3 regions of the Pantoea sp. GW821-FHT03E06 genome follow, and region 2 is predicted to be linked to each of the others. Evidence: predicted binding sites of a transcription regulator. Region 2 holds the regulator's gene; each other region holds the start of a gene.
The links. Region 2 encodes LexA, which represses DNA repair genes until DNA is damaged. Its sites were predicted from a motif close to TNCTGTATGTACATACAGNA; they were not measured.
Positions count from the first base shown of each region.

Region 1 (4,264 bases), 1.1 Mb from region 2:
CCCCCGCCTATCACGGCAACTTTCTGATTGCGATAGAAGAAACCATCGCAGGTGGCGCAGGCTGAGACGCCTTTACCTTTGAAGGCCTCTTCAGAAGGTAAGCCGAGATAGCGTGCTGATGCGCCTGTCGCAATGATCAACGCGTCCGCTGTGTATTCTCCGCTATCTCCCACCAGACGGAACGGGCGGTTCTGTAGATCAACGGTATGAATATGGTCAAAAATGATCTCGGTGTTGAACTTTTCGGCATGCTCTTGCATGCGTTCCATCAGCGCTGGCCCCGTCAGGTCGTTGGGATCGCCCGGCCAGTTTTCTACGTCGGTAGTGGTAGTGAGCTGGCCGCCTTTTTCCAGTCCGGTAATTAAAACCGGGTTCAGATTAGCGCGCGCTGCATAAACCGCAGCGGTATAACCGGCAGGACCGGAGCCCAGAATGAGCAGCTTACTGTGTTTGGCCGTACTCATACGTTCCTCAATATTTTTGACAACATAGTTTTTGATTGTAGGGAAATTAACGCTGCAAAAAAAGGTTTCAGCAATTTTGTTAACAATCACTGCAAATGGCGTAGACGATGAGCGGAGATTCTGCACGCGCGTTGCGCTAAAAGGGGGCAATGCTCGGCAATTAGTGGTGCAGCAGCATAAAAATTCTCATTTAAAAACAGCAACCCAGATCTCTATCTGGCATCTTGTACTGAATTTGGATGTTTTACTTTGACAATCGCCTGCGCTTTTGCGAAAACATTGGGAGAAGCAGAGAATATTTAGCGATTCGAAACAGAATTTCCTTTCTGTTTTGGGCTTTTTAGCCGAATAAACTCAGCCTGACATTGGTAATGACGCATGGTGTGGACAGACAACATGCGTCATACGGATGGATGCATCACTGCACAGGCTTAATGTCTTCACTTCAGTAAGGCCCTGAACAATGAGCGTTTTCAGGGTGTGGCAGGTAAAGGGAAGGAATTAAGAGAGACAATAATAATGGTAGACAATAAGAAACGCCCCGGAAAAGATTTAGATCGTATCGACAGAAATATTCTGAATGAGCTGCAGAAAGACGGTCGTATTTCCAATGTCGAGCTATCGAAACGGGTTGGATTATCGCCGACACCTTGTCTTGAGCGCGTGCGTCGCCTGGAGCGTCAGGGCTTCATTCTGGGTTACACCGCTCAGCTCAACCCACATTATCTGGACGCTTCACTGCTGGTATTCGTTGAGATTACTCTGAATCGTGGCGCGCCTGATGTGTTTGAACAATTTAACGCCGCAGTGCAAAAACTTGAGGAAACTCAAGAGTGTCACCTGGTTTCAGGTGACTTTGACTACCTGCTGAAAACGCGCGTACCTGATATGTCCGCCTATCGTAAGCTGCTGGGTGAAACCTTGCTACGCCTGCCGGGCGTAAACGACACCCGTACCTACGTGGTGATGGAAGAGGTCAAACAGAGCAATCGTCTGGTGATCAAAACCCGGTAGTGCAGGGCAGGTGCAAAGCTTGCAGGATTTCGGTACACTCCTGTGAATTCATACAGGACCAGCGTCGGGCATGCCCGACGTTGTTGCCTTCTTAATTTACAGGCACCTGGAGAGTTCTCTTGAGCCAGGAATATACAGAAGATAAAGATGTTTCGTTACAACCGCTGAGCAGTGGACGTCGTCTGCTGGAAGCGTTGCTCATTCTTGTGGCCTTGTTCGCCATCTATTTGATGGTGTCGCTGGTTAGTTTTAACCCTTCAGATCCAAGCTGGTCACAAACCGCATGGCACGAGCCCATCCATAATCTGGGTGGCAGCGTCGGCGCATGGCTGGCAGATACGCTGTTATTCATTTTCGGCGTGATGGCCTACGCCATTCCTCCGGTCATTATTGGTCTTTGTTGGATCACTTTCCGTCAGCGTGACCGCCAGGATTACATCGACTACTTTGCCGTTGGTCTGCGCCTGATTGGTGTGCTGGCATTAGTCGTGACGACTTGCGGTCTTGCTGCGCTGAACGTCGATGACATCTGGTATTTTACCTCAGGCGGCGTTATTGGCAGCCTGGTAAGCAATGCCATGGCACCTTGGTTTAGTTCAGCGGGCGGCACGCTGACGCTGCTGTGTGTATGGGCGGCAGGCATCACGCTGTATACCGGTTGGTCCTGGCTGACTATCGCTGAAAGAATCGGCGGTGTCGTGATGGGCGTTCTGACGTTTGCCAGTAATCGCTCACGACATGAAGAACCGTGGCAGGAAGAGGAGTATGACGACGAGGAGCAGTCTGATGATGTGCCGGTTTCATTGCCTGCAGCTCAGTTTGAAAGCGCAGACGATGATGTATTGTTGGCGAAACCCCGCAAAATTAGCGAACCCGTCACAGAAGCGTTAGGTGATGATCCGCTGCTGGCCAAAGCCAGTGCCGCAACTGCCGCTGCGATTGCTGTCACCACGCAAGCCGCACAACAAGCGCCAGCAGCCGCGCAGCCAGGGAACAGCGCGTCCGTAGAACCTGCACCTGTACCACGTTCTGTTGAACCCGTGCCAGCGTCGACTTTTGCTCCCGAGCCCGTTACTGCGACACCGGAACCGGTCGTGCAATCCTCGACACCGCGTTATCGCTTCGAAGTGCCAAATGAACCGGTGCCTTCACCCTATTCGCCTGCCGAGGATGACGAAGGCCCAAGCATGGGCAACTGGCAGGATGCAGCCCCGTCTTCAGCGCCATTAAATACCGCCGCTGCCGCATCATTGGCCGCGGGGGCGATAAAAACGGCGTCATCAACTTCGGCCTACTCGCCAGCATTTGATATCGTGCCCGAGCGTGATTACAACCCGCAAGTGAAGCAGGGCATTGGCCCAGAATTGCCGCGTCCGAACAAAGTCAAATTACCAACGCGTCGTGAATTGGCGTCGTATGGTATTAAGCTGCCTTCACAACGTATGGCGGAAGAGCAGGCAAAAGAAGCTGAACAGCAGCAGCCTGAGGTGACGGCCAGCTATAGCGCGACGTCGCATGAGGATGATGTTGCGTTACAGGAAGCGCAATTGCGTGAGGCCTTCCAGTCTCAGCAGCAGAATCGTTATGGTGAAAGCTGGCAGAATGTGGCTGAGCCCGAAGATGAAGATGCGTTGCAGCAAGCGCAACTTGCTCGTCAGTTTGCCGATCAGCAGCAGCAACGCTATAACGAACCTGCGGAAAAGGAGACTCCAGTCTTTAATCTGGATACGTCTTCTGCCTTTGATTTCTCACCAATGAAAGATTTGGTTGATGATAGCCCAAGCGAGCCGCTGTTCACGCTTTCTGCAGCTCCAGAGGCTGAAGAGCCAGCGCATTGGCAGCAACCTGAGCCGTCACAACCTAAACCGATGCCTTCATTGAGTGAAGAAAGCAGCCCCTGGTCTTCGCCCGAGCAGGAAGCGTATTCTGCGCCGGCGGCCCCCGTAAAACCTGCCGCGCCGGTTCAGGACAGTTTGTTCCACCCGTTCCTGGTTCGCCATGAGCAGCCGCTGGAAAGACCGTCTACGCCGCTGCCAACATTGGATTTGCTCACGCCGCCGCCATCAGAGGAAGAACCCGTTGATATGTTTGCGCTCGAGCAAACGGCGCGTTTGGTTGAAGCGCGACTGGCCGATTATCGTGTGAAGGCCGAAGTCGTTGGTATTTCACCGGGCCCAGTTATTACCCGTTTCGAACTCGATTTGGCGCCGGGCGTTAAGGCTTCACGCATCTCAAATCTGTCGCGAGACCTGGCCCGCTCACTCTCTGCCGTCGCAGTACGCGTAGTGGAAGTGATCCCCGGTAAACCTTACGTTGGGCTTGAGTTACCTAATAAACATCGTCAAACCGTTTATCTGCGCGAAGTGCTGGATTGCCCTAAGTTCCGTGAAAATCCTTCTCCGCTTGCGGTGGTGTTGGGTAAAGACATCGCTGGCCAGCCGGTCGTGGCTGATTTGGCGAAAATGCCTCACTTACTGGTTGCTGGTACTACCGGTTCCGGTAAATCAGTGGGCGTTAACACCATGATCATCAGTATGTTGTATAAAGCTACCCCGGAAGAGGTGCGCTTTATCATGATCGACCCCAAAATGCTGGAGTTGTCAGTCTATGAAGGCATTCCGCATCTGCTGACCGAAGTCGTTACCGATATGAAAGATGCGGCGAATGCGCTGCGCTGGAGTGTGGGTGAGATGGAGCGTCGCTATAAGCTGATGTCAGCATTGGGCGTGCGTAACCTTGCGGGTTACAACGAAAAGATTGAGCAAGCTGCAGCGATGGGCCGACCA
Region 1 covers NZ_JBWKUG010000001.1:1,446,215-1,450,478, forward strand. Annotated here, with positions in the region: gene trxB (thioredoxin-disulfide reductase) at 1-464, opposite strand, end outside; gene lrp (leucine-responsive transcriptional regulator Lrp) at 984-1,478, shown strand; gene AC07WB_RS06690 (DNA translocase FtsK 4TM domain-containing protein) at 1,598-4,264, shown strand, end outside.
Region 1: a site for LexA is predicted at 1,517-1,536, ahead of AC07WB_RS06690 (DNA translocase FtsK 4TM domain-containing protein). Genes of this name have one in related genera too.

Region 2 (4,264 bases):
GGCTGGACGTTGGGGTTCGATAGGATCGATCGCATCACGCCATTCCGGCACGTTTTTGTTCAGATAGTTCATCAAGGGCAGCGGTTCGCCAAAGTTGACGTAGCCCTGACCAAGATTGCGCAGCTTACGTAAGCCGCGCACCATCTGCAGGAAACTCTCTTTCTCTTTGGCCGCGCCGCGCAGTTCTTTCGCGTAAGTGCCCACTTCCATCACGTGCTCATAACCAATATAAATTGGCACGAAAGTGATGGGACGGCTGCCGCCGCGCAGCATGGCTTGCAGCGTCATTGATAGCGTGCCGGTTTTCGGATCCAACAATCTACCGGTACGCGAGCGGCCGCCTTCCACAAAATATTCCACCGAGTAACCACGGCTAAACAGTTCGCCGAGATATTCACGGAACACGGTGGAATAAAGTTTATTGCCCTTGAAGGTACGACGAATAAAGAACGCGCCAAGACGACGGAAAATCGGGCCCGCAGGCCAAAAGTTCAGGTTGATACCTGCAGCAATGTGCGGCGGCACCAGGCCTTGATGATATAGCACGTAGGAAAGCAACAAATAGTCCATATGGCTGCGGTGGCAGGGCACATAAACAATCTCATGTCCATCCTGTGCCAGCTGACGTACGCGCTCGCCACCGTGAACGTTGATGCCTTGATACAGCCGGCTCCACAGCCAGCCCATCACGCGGTCAGTCACTTTAATCGCTTCGTAGGAGAAGTTTGCCGCCACTTCTTCCATCATTTCGATGGCGTTCTGCTGGGCTTTCTCATGTGAGATCTTTTTGCTGCGCGCCTCATCTTCCACCGCTTTTTCAATCGCCTTGGATTGCAATAGCTTGTTGAAGAGATCCTGGCGTGCAGGCAGACGTGGACCCACAGCGGCCAGACGCTGGCGAGCAAAATGAATGCGCGCGACACGCGCCAGCTTCTGTGCAATCGACTTATCAGTGCCGTGTTCGGTCGCCATCTGACGTAACGAAACGGTTTGCGAGAAGCGGACAAAGCTATCGCGACCGTGCCACAAAATGGCGAAGAATTTCTGTACGCCATTCAGAACGCGCAGATGCGGTGTGGATTCACCTGATGTTTCACGTCCCGGCGCGCGGCCAAACATCACCGCGACCGGCAACATTTGTACATCGAGCTGCGGGTTGCTGCGGTGTAAATCCAGATAATCGTGGAACAGCTTTACCGATTCGGGATTGGCCACGAAATAGGGAATAACGCGTGGGCCATCGTGAATAAACACGTGGCGCGGCAGCAAGGTGCCATCGATCTCTAGCGGAGCCAGCGGATCGGGCAAATCGTGTTTCAGACATTGTGCACGAAGTGTGAGCAAGTCAGCCTTTGAATCATAAGGCAAAACATACATCACTGGACGTGTCGGATCGATTCCGTGTTCAGAGATAGGATCGGTCGGAATGACCTTACTTTTTACCAAAATAGAGAGTGGTAAATTCAATAATTTGTAATAGAGTTTACGCCAACCTGACATAGACAACTTAAAGCCTCTTGTTAGCAAAGCGCGGCAAGCATACCAGAAAGTGCAGCGAAGATCTGTGGCTCTGCCACCTCATACTGCCCACACATTGACGTCAAAATAGATCAAGGGTTCCATAAACATGGCAAATAACGTCACCGGTATTGTAAGAATAGTGAAAGCAGCCGGTTATTCCTGGCAGGGGCTGCGTGCCGCATGGCAGCACGAGGCGGCATTCCGCCAGGAAGCGATAGCCGCGCTGGTGGCGATTATCGTGGCATGTTGGCTGGATGTAGACGCCATTTCCCGCGTGCTGATGATTGGCTCCGTGGTACTGATTGTCATTGTCGAAATCCTTAATAGTGCCATTGAATCCGTCGTTGACCGCATTGGCCAGGAGCAACATCCCTTATCAGGGCGCGCCAAAGATATGGGCTCGGCTGCGGTATTGCTGACTATCTTACTGGCTCTTTTTGTTTGGATCGTGCTGCTCTGGACGCATTTGAGATAGCCATTCCAGATTCATCAAACCGCTGATTTTTCCCTCTGTTACGGTTTTCATTTCGCCAATACCTGTATATACTCACAGCGACTGTATAAACAACCAGGGGGCGGGATGAAAGCGTTAACTGCACGGCAGCAACAGGTCTATGACCTGATTCGCGACCATATTAACCAGACGGGCATGCCGCCAACGCGTGCGGAAATTGCTGCGCAACTGGGATTTCGCTCGCCCAATGCTGCTGAAGAGCATCTGAAAGCGCTGGCGCGTAAAGGCGTAATTGAAATTGTTTCCGGCGCATCGCGCGGGATTCGCTTATTAATGGAAGAAGAGCCGAGCGAAGGCTTGCCATTAATTGGTCGTGTCGCTGCGGGCGAGCCGCTGCTGGCACAGGAGCATATTGAAGCGCACTATCAGGTGGATGCAAACCTGTTCAAACCCAGCGCGGATTTCCTGCTGCGTGTGAGCGGTATGTCGATGAAAGACATCGGTATTATGGATGGTGACTTGCTGGCGGTGCATAAAACGCAGGAAGTGCGTAACGGACAGGTTGTCGTAGCGCGCATTGATGACGAAGTCACGGTCAAACGCTGGAAAAAGCAGGGCGCGATTGTCCATCTTCTGCCGGAAAATAACGATTTCCAACCGATTGTGGTAGATACCCGCGAGCAATCATTGACCGTTGAAGGTCTGGCCGTTGGGATCGTGCGTAACGGCGAATGGCTCTGATTCGTTCCTGATTCCCTCCTACTGCGGCGGCGTATGCTGCGCTGGCCGCAGTCTGCTAGTTTCTTCTTTTTGACATTTTCTGCGGCACTGTCGGGCGCAATCACGCTGGTTACCGCAAATAACGGAATGGGCTGATGCAGCTGTTTTCCCCTTCAGATAAAGCACTTTGGCGGCTGGCGCTGCCGATGATCCTCTCTAACATCACCGTTCCATTGTTGGGCGTGGTGGATACTGCCGTTATTGGTCATCTCGATAGCCCGATTTATCTTGGGGGCGTCGCCGTGGGTACCACGGCAACCAGTTTTATCTTTATGCTCCTGCTGTTTCTGCGCATGAGTACCACTGGCCTTACCGCGCAGGCGTTTGGTGCCAATGACAAAACGGCGCTGGCACGCGCCCTGACCCAACCGCTGTTGATTGCTTTGGTTTTTGGTTTGCTATTTATGGTGCTGCGAACGCCGGTAAGCAGTTTGGCAGCCGCATTAATGGGCGGCAGCCCAGAAGTGCAGCAGCAGGCCAAAATTTTCATTGAGATTCGCTGGCTTAGCGCGCCCGCCACCTTGGCTAATCTGGTTATTCTTGGTTGGCTGTTAGGCGTGCAATATGCGCGTGCGCCGATGGTATTGCTTATCGTCGGGAATCTGGTGAATATCCTGCTCGACCTTTTATTTGTCCTTCAGCTGCATTGGGGAGTGGCCGGTGCAGCGGCGGCAACGGCGCTGGCTGAATATGTCACGCTGGGAGTAGGTTTGTGGATGGTGGCGCGCGTACTCAAACTGCGCGGTATTTATTTCGCTCTACTAAAAAGCAGCTGGCGTGGCGATGCCGCGCGGCTGTTCCGTCTTAATCGCGACATCATGCTGCGCTCCTTAATGCTTCAAATCTGCTTTGCATCCCTGACCATTCTGGGGGCGCGCATTGGTCCTGATGTGGTGGCGGTTAATGCCGTATTGCTGATGTTCCTCACTTTTACCGCCTACGCGCTAGATGGCTTTGCTTATGCGGTTGAAGCCTGCTCGGGTGAAGCGGTAGGCGCGAAAGATCGCAGTCGATTAATACTTATCTGGCACGCGGCCTGCCGTCAGGCCTGTTTTGTCGCCGCAATATTTGCCCTGATTTATGCGTTCACGGGGCCGCAGATTGTGGCCATGCTGACATCACTGGAAGCGTTGCGTGAAATGGCCGACAGATATCTCATCTGGCAGGTGATATTGCCGTTGATAGGCGTCTGGTGTTATCTGCTGGATGGCATGTTTATTGGTGCGACGCGTGGTCGTGAGATGCGTAACAGCATGATGATAGCCGCCATGGGTTATGGCCTGACGCTGCTAACATTGCCCTGGCTTGGTAACCACGGTTTATGGCTGGCGATAACGGTATTCCTGGCGCTACGAGGTGTGACGCTGTGGCTGATGTGGCGCGGTCATTGGCAGCGCGACAGCTGGTTTAATGCCTGAATAAGCGAAGCGTAACCTACAGATTAATCTGTAATTTCCTGCAAACTTCGAAGCGGCAACTATAATTAACTCATACGGCGCAGATGAATAG
Region 2 covers NZ_JBWKUG010000001.1:355,592-359,855, forward strand. Annotated here, with positions in the region: gene plsB (glycerol-3-phosphate 1-O-acyltransferase PlsB) at 1-1,500, opposite strand, end outside; gene AC07WB_RS01625 (diacylglycerol kinase) at 1,628-1,996, shown strand; gene lexA (transcriptional repressor LexA) at 2,102-2,716, shown strand; gene dinF (MATE family efflux transporter DinF) at 2,851-4,173, shown strand.

Region 3 (4,264 bases), on a different contig from region 2:
TTGCTGCAGACATCAGAGAAAGAGCGGCTACGGCGGCGATAGACATTGCTTTGATAGTTTTCATGGTCATATTCCTTAGTGTGTATGGTTGAAAGCTCGTTCGCTTTCGATGGAATAATAATACCTATAGTTATCATTTCATAATTAACAATAAATGCTGGTATTGTGATCATGCTAACTATTGCGCCGATAGGCACTCCCTATGAAAATCACTTTATCGCAAAGCAGAGTTGAGTAAGCACACTACTGCTTTGCAGGAGATAACATGGTTCAAAGCCTTAAAATTGTCCCGCGGCTGCTTTCCGAAGTTCGTACAGGCACAAAAACGCATACCATCCGTTTGCGTGAACAGGAGATAGTTCCTGGTGCGATGATCTATGTGAATGCATCAGATACATCTGACACAGCACGAGTGATGGTGACCAAAGTCAAAAGGATGCCGTTGTCTGCTGTTGCCGGTTATCTGGATAAGCGAGATGTGTGGCCTGATAAGGTACTGCTGGCAGGGATGCGTGAACACTATCCTGATATTGAGCTAGATTCTGAGGTAGATGTAATACATCACCTTGAGTCGGCTAACGAATGACACCGAAACGCGGGCAAAATCTAATGCTCTTAAGGTCGAGGATATTACCCGTGCTGCTAGTAAAGCTAAAAATTCTGGAGTGCAGCCTTCATGGCGAAAAGCGGAGCGATCGCAACTGGCTTGAGCAAATATTGCATCCACAATTTCACGAAATCACCCGTTCAGGCTTGATGGTTAACCGAATCGAGACCATCGCATCACTCGAGCACGAGAGAGATGCCCCGGATATTCGTAGCGCTGATTTTCAGCTAATCTTCCTGGGTGATGCCTGCGTAATATTGCATTACAGAACTTCCCAATCCGATGGTAGTCGAGCGTCTCTACGCACATCTTATTGGATACTCTGCGAGGAAAACGGCTGGCAGCTCGCTTTTCACCAGGGCACACCAGAAGCAGGTTCAACTTAAGTTTGCTTATTGAGGCATTAGCAATAAGCCCTTTTTGAGAGCCTTTTATTTCTGGAACAATGAATCTACCGCGGCCTTCAAGCCAACCGTTAGCGCTACAAACGCTCCACCCGTTGCGAATGCAGACTCTATAGTCTTGTCTTCCTGGCAAATATCCCTAAAACGTTGCAGTGCAGCTTCAGCTGCCGGATGCGGTAACTTCTTCAAACTGTTTTTCATACCCCGACTGATCAGCAACGTTGCTCTGCTTTCATCCGCTCTGTTCACTATCAGGGTATGCTTATCCTTTTTATAAATGCAGTAATGAGGCATAAGTCCCTCCATAAGCTAAATGCTGTAAACATAAAGTACTGCAACTGTTCAAACCGATTAAAGATAAAAGCGATAACTGTCAAATAAGTATCATCCCCCTCCCCTCTTCTGTTCCCACGCATTTATACGGACACATGATGACTGGTTAGGACATTGCCGGCATAACGATGAATCATCAGTGCCGGGGGATCATCAGCTGAGGGAATACTCTCTGCTCCAAACCAGACTGGATTCGCCGGACAAATAGAACCACAAACATATGCCGGGTTATCTGCCAGCATACTAGAAATGGGTCGGTGAACGTGCCCTGTTGAAATAGCTATTACCTTTCCAGGTGCGCTAAAGATGATATCAGTCAGCTTGTCCACGCCTCTACACATCGTCTTATCCAGACCCGGTATATCCGAGGTAAAAACGTGGTGATGCATAAACAGCAGAGAGGGGGAATGCCTGCCGTCATTAAGCTGCTTTTCCAGCCACTCAAGCTGACCATGCACAGAGCCATAATCTTCATTTTCAATCGTCGAATCGACACCCAGTAGATGCAGACCGGCTAAGTCAAAATTAAAGTTGAGTGTACCGTCAGGCGAGTCAGGCGCCCATTGTTGAGAGCCCCAGACTGATTGCATTTGGCCACGATGGTCAGAATTACCTGGAAGAAGCAATGCAGGGTAGGTTTGCTGACGTAGACGCGAAGCTATCCGCTCATAACCCTCAAGCCACTGGTCATCGATCAAATCACCGGTAATGACCAACAAGTCCGGTCCCAGTTGGGCTAACCATGCCAATACACGGTCAAGCCGATGAAGAGAGTCATTGCCAGACGTGGCATGAATATCTGAAATCTGCGCGATCAGCATATTTGCTTCCCAGGTTGGTTTATCTACATTGAGAACGGATTCCTCAAGGTTAGCCACAGACACTAGCTTGCATTCTATTTTCAGAAGAGATTTTTTAAGAAAAAAAAATTCTCTACGTTCAGCAATTTGCAAGTCGCATCCTCCCTCTGTCACCCCCCCCCTCTTGCCAGATAATTCCCACTCCATAATACTGTATGCATAAACAGTATAAATTAGGAGGGACTTTTTATGAACTACACACAACGATTAGCACATCAATCAAAGGATTTATTCTGGAGAGTCGGTTTATGAAACCGGCCATGTACCATAATGGTTTGTCGCTTCTATGGGCGCCACTGTATTGTCCGCCGTTAAAAATTCCTTTCTATGGAGATGCCTGCTCCGCGGGATTCCCCTCCCCCGCTCAAGATTATGTCGAGTCAGAACTGGATCTCAACGAACTCTGCATCCGTCGACGGGCTTCAACCTTTTTCGTTCGCGCTAGTGGCAGCAGTATGGAGGAGTTGGGGCTGTTTGATGGAGACGTCATGGTTGTTGATCGCGCTGAAGAAGCGAGCCATGGCGATATTGTTATTGCAGAAGTCGGCGGCGAATTTACTGTTAAACGCTTGCAACTACACCCTCGCCTCGCTCTGTTGCCCATGAACCCGGCCTACTCCGTTATTTATCCCGATGAATTACAACTTCTCGGCGTCGTGACATGGTTTTTCAATAGCACTCGCGCGCGCAGGAGGTAATCGTGGTCATGTTTGGACTGGCAGACGTAAACTCATTCTACGCTAGCTGCGAGGCCCTATTCCGCCCAGACCTACGCGGCAAACCCGTGGTGGTATTAAGTAATAATGATGGGTGTGTTATTGCGCGCAGTGCTGCCGCTAAAAAATATGTAAAAATGGGAGCCCCTTGGTTCGAGATTAAAACGCAGGATTATCCTGAGAAAATTCATGTGTTCAGCAGCAATTACGCTCTTTACCACTCGATGTCTCAGCGTGTAATGACCGCTCTTGAAGAAATCACACCAAGGGTTGAGCAATACAGCATTGATGAAATGTTTCTGGATCTAACCGGCATAGACGGGTGCGAAAACTTTGAAGATTTCGGCCGACGTCTGCGTAGCCACGTACTTGATACTACGGGACTCACCGTTGGCGTGGGTATGGGACCCACAAAAACACTGGCTAAATCGGCTCAATGGGCAAGCAAAGAGTGGAAACAATTCCGCGGGGTACTGGCGCTAACGCCCAGCAATCCGCAGCGCACCACGACTCTTTTGGAAAATCAGCCTGTCGAGGAGATTTGGGGGGTTGGCAGGCGAATTGCTAAAAGACTTAACCTGCTGGGAATTGAAACCGCGCTCCATCTCTCACGCGCTCATCCAAGATTCATCCGTGACAACTTTAGCGTTGTTCTGGAGCGTACTGTGCGAGAGCTTAACGGCGAATCCTGCATACCCTTGGAAGAGCTTCCTCCAGCCAAGCAGCAAATCGTTTGTAGTCGTAGCTTCGGTGAACGCATCACAATGAAGTTTGCCATGCAGCAAGCACTTTGTCAGTACGCAACACGTGCAGCAGAAAAACTGCGCGGTGAACGTCAATACTGTCGCCATGTCAGCATGTTCATTCAAACGTCACCTCATGCACACAATGAGATCTACTATGGCAACACTGCAGGTATGAAGCTTTCGCTTCCTACGCAAGATACCAGAGAGATCATTGATGTTGTGATGAAGTCTCTTGATCAAATCTGGCTTGAAGGAAAAAGGTATATGAAGGCTGGCGTCATGCTCGATGATTTTACGCCAAATGGAGTGAGCCAGTTAAATCTGTTCGATGAAAATCAAGCTTGGCCCAACAGCGAAAAGCTCATGAAAGTTCTAGATGGTATCAACCAGTCCGGACTTGGCAATGTGTGGTTTGCTGGTCAGGGGGTTAATACAGAGTGGAAAATGAAACGTGAATTGTTGAGTAACGCCTGGACTACCAACTGGAACGAGATCCCTGTAGCCAGGGTGTATTAGAGCCTGATAGCACGCTATAGGATGAGATGCCCATTAAGCGTAAATATCTGTTCGCCAGTTAGGGGGACCTCCGTACTGGCAG
Region 3 covers NZ_JBWKUG010000003.1:171,223-175,486, forward strand. Annotated here, with positions in the region: gene AC07WB_RS23780 (YdgH/BhsA/McbA family protein) at 1-64, opposite strand, end outside; gene AC07WB_RS23785 (ASCH domain-containing protein) at 266-586, shown strand; gene AC07WB_RS23790 (nuclear transport factor 2 family protein) at 637-993, shown strand; gene AC07WB_RS23795 (hypothetical protein) at 1,039-1,305, opposite strand; gene AC07WB_RS23800 (metallophosphoesterase) at 1,428-2,297, opposite strand; gene umuD (translesion error-prone DNA polymerase V autoproteolytic subunit) at 2,453-2,902, shown strand; gene umuC (translesion error-prone DNA polymerase V subunit UmuC) at 2,911-4,182, shown strand.
Region 3: a site for LexA is predicted at 2,354-2,373, ahead of umuD (translesion error-prone DNA polymerase V autoproteolytic subunit). Genes of this name have one in related genera too.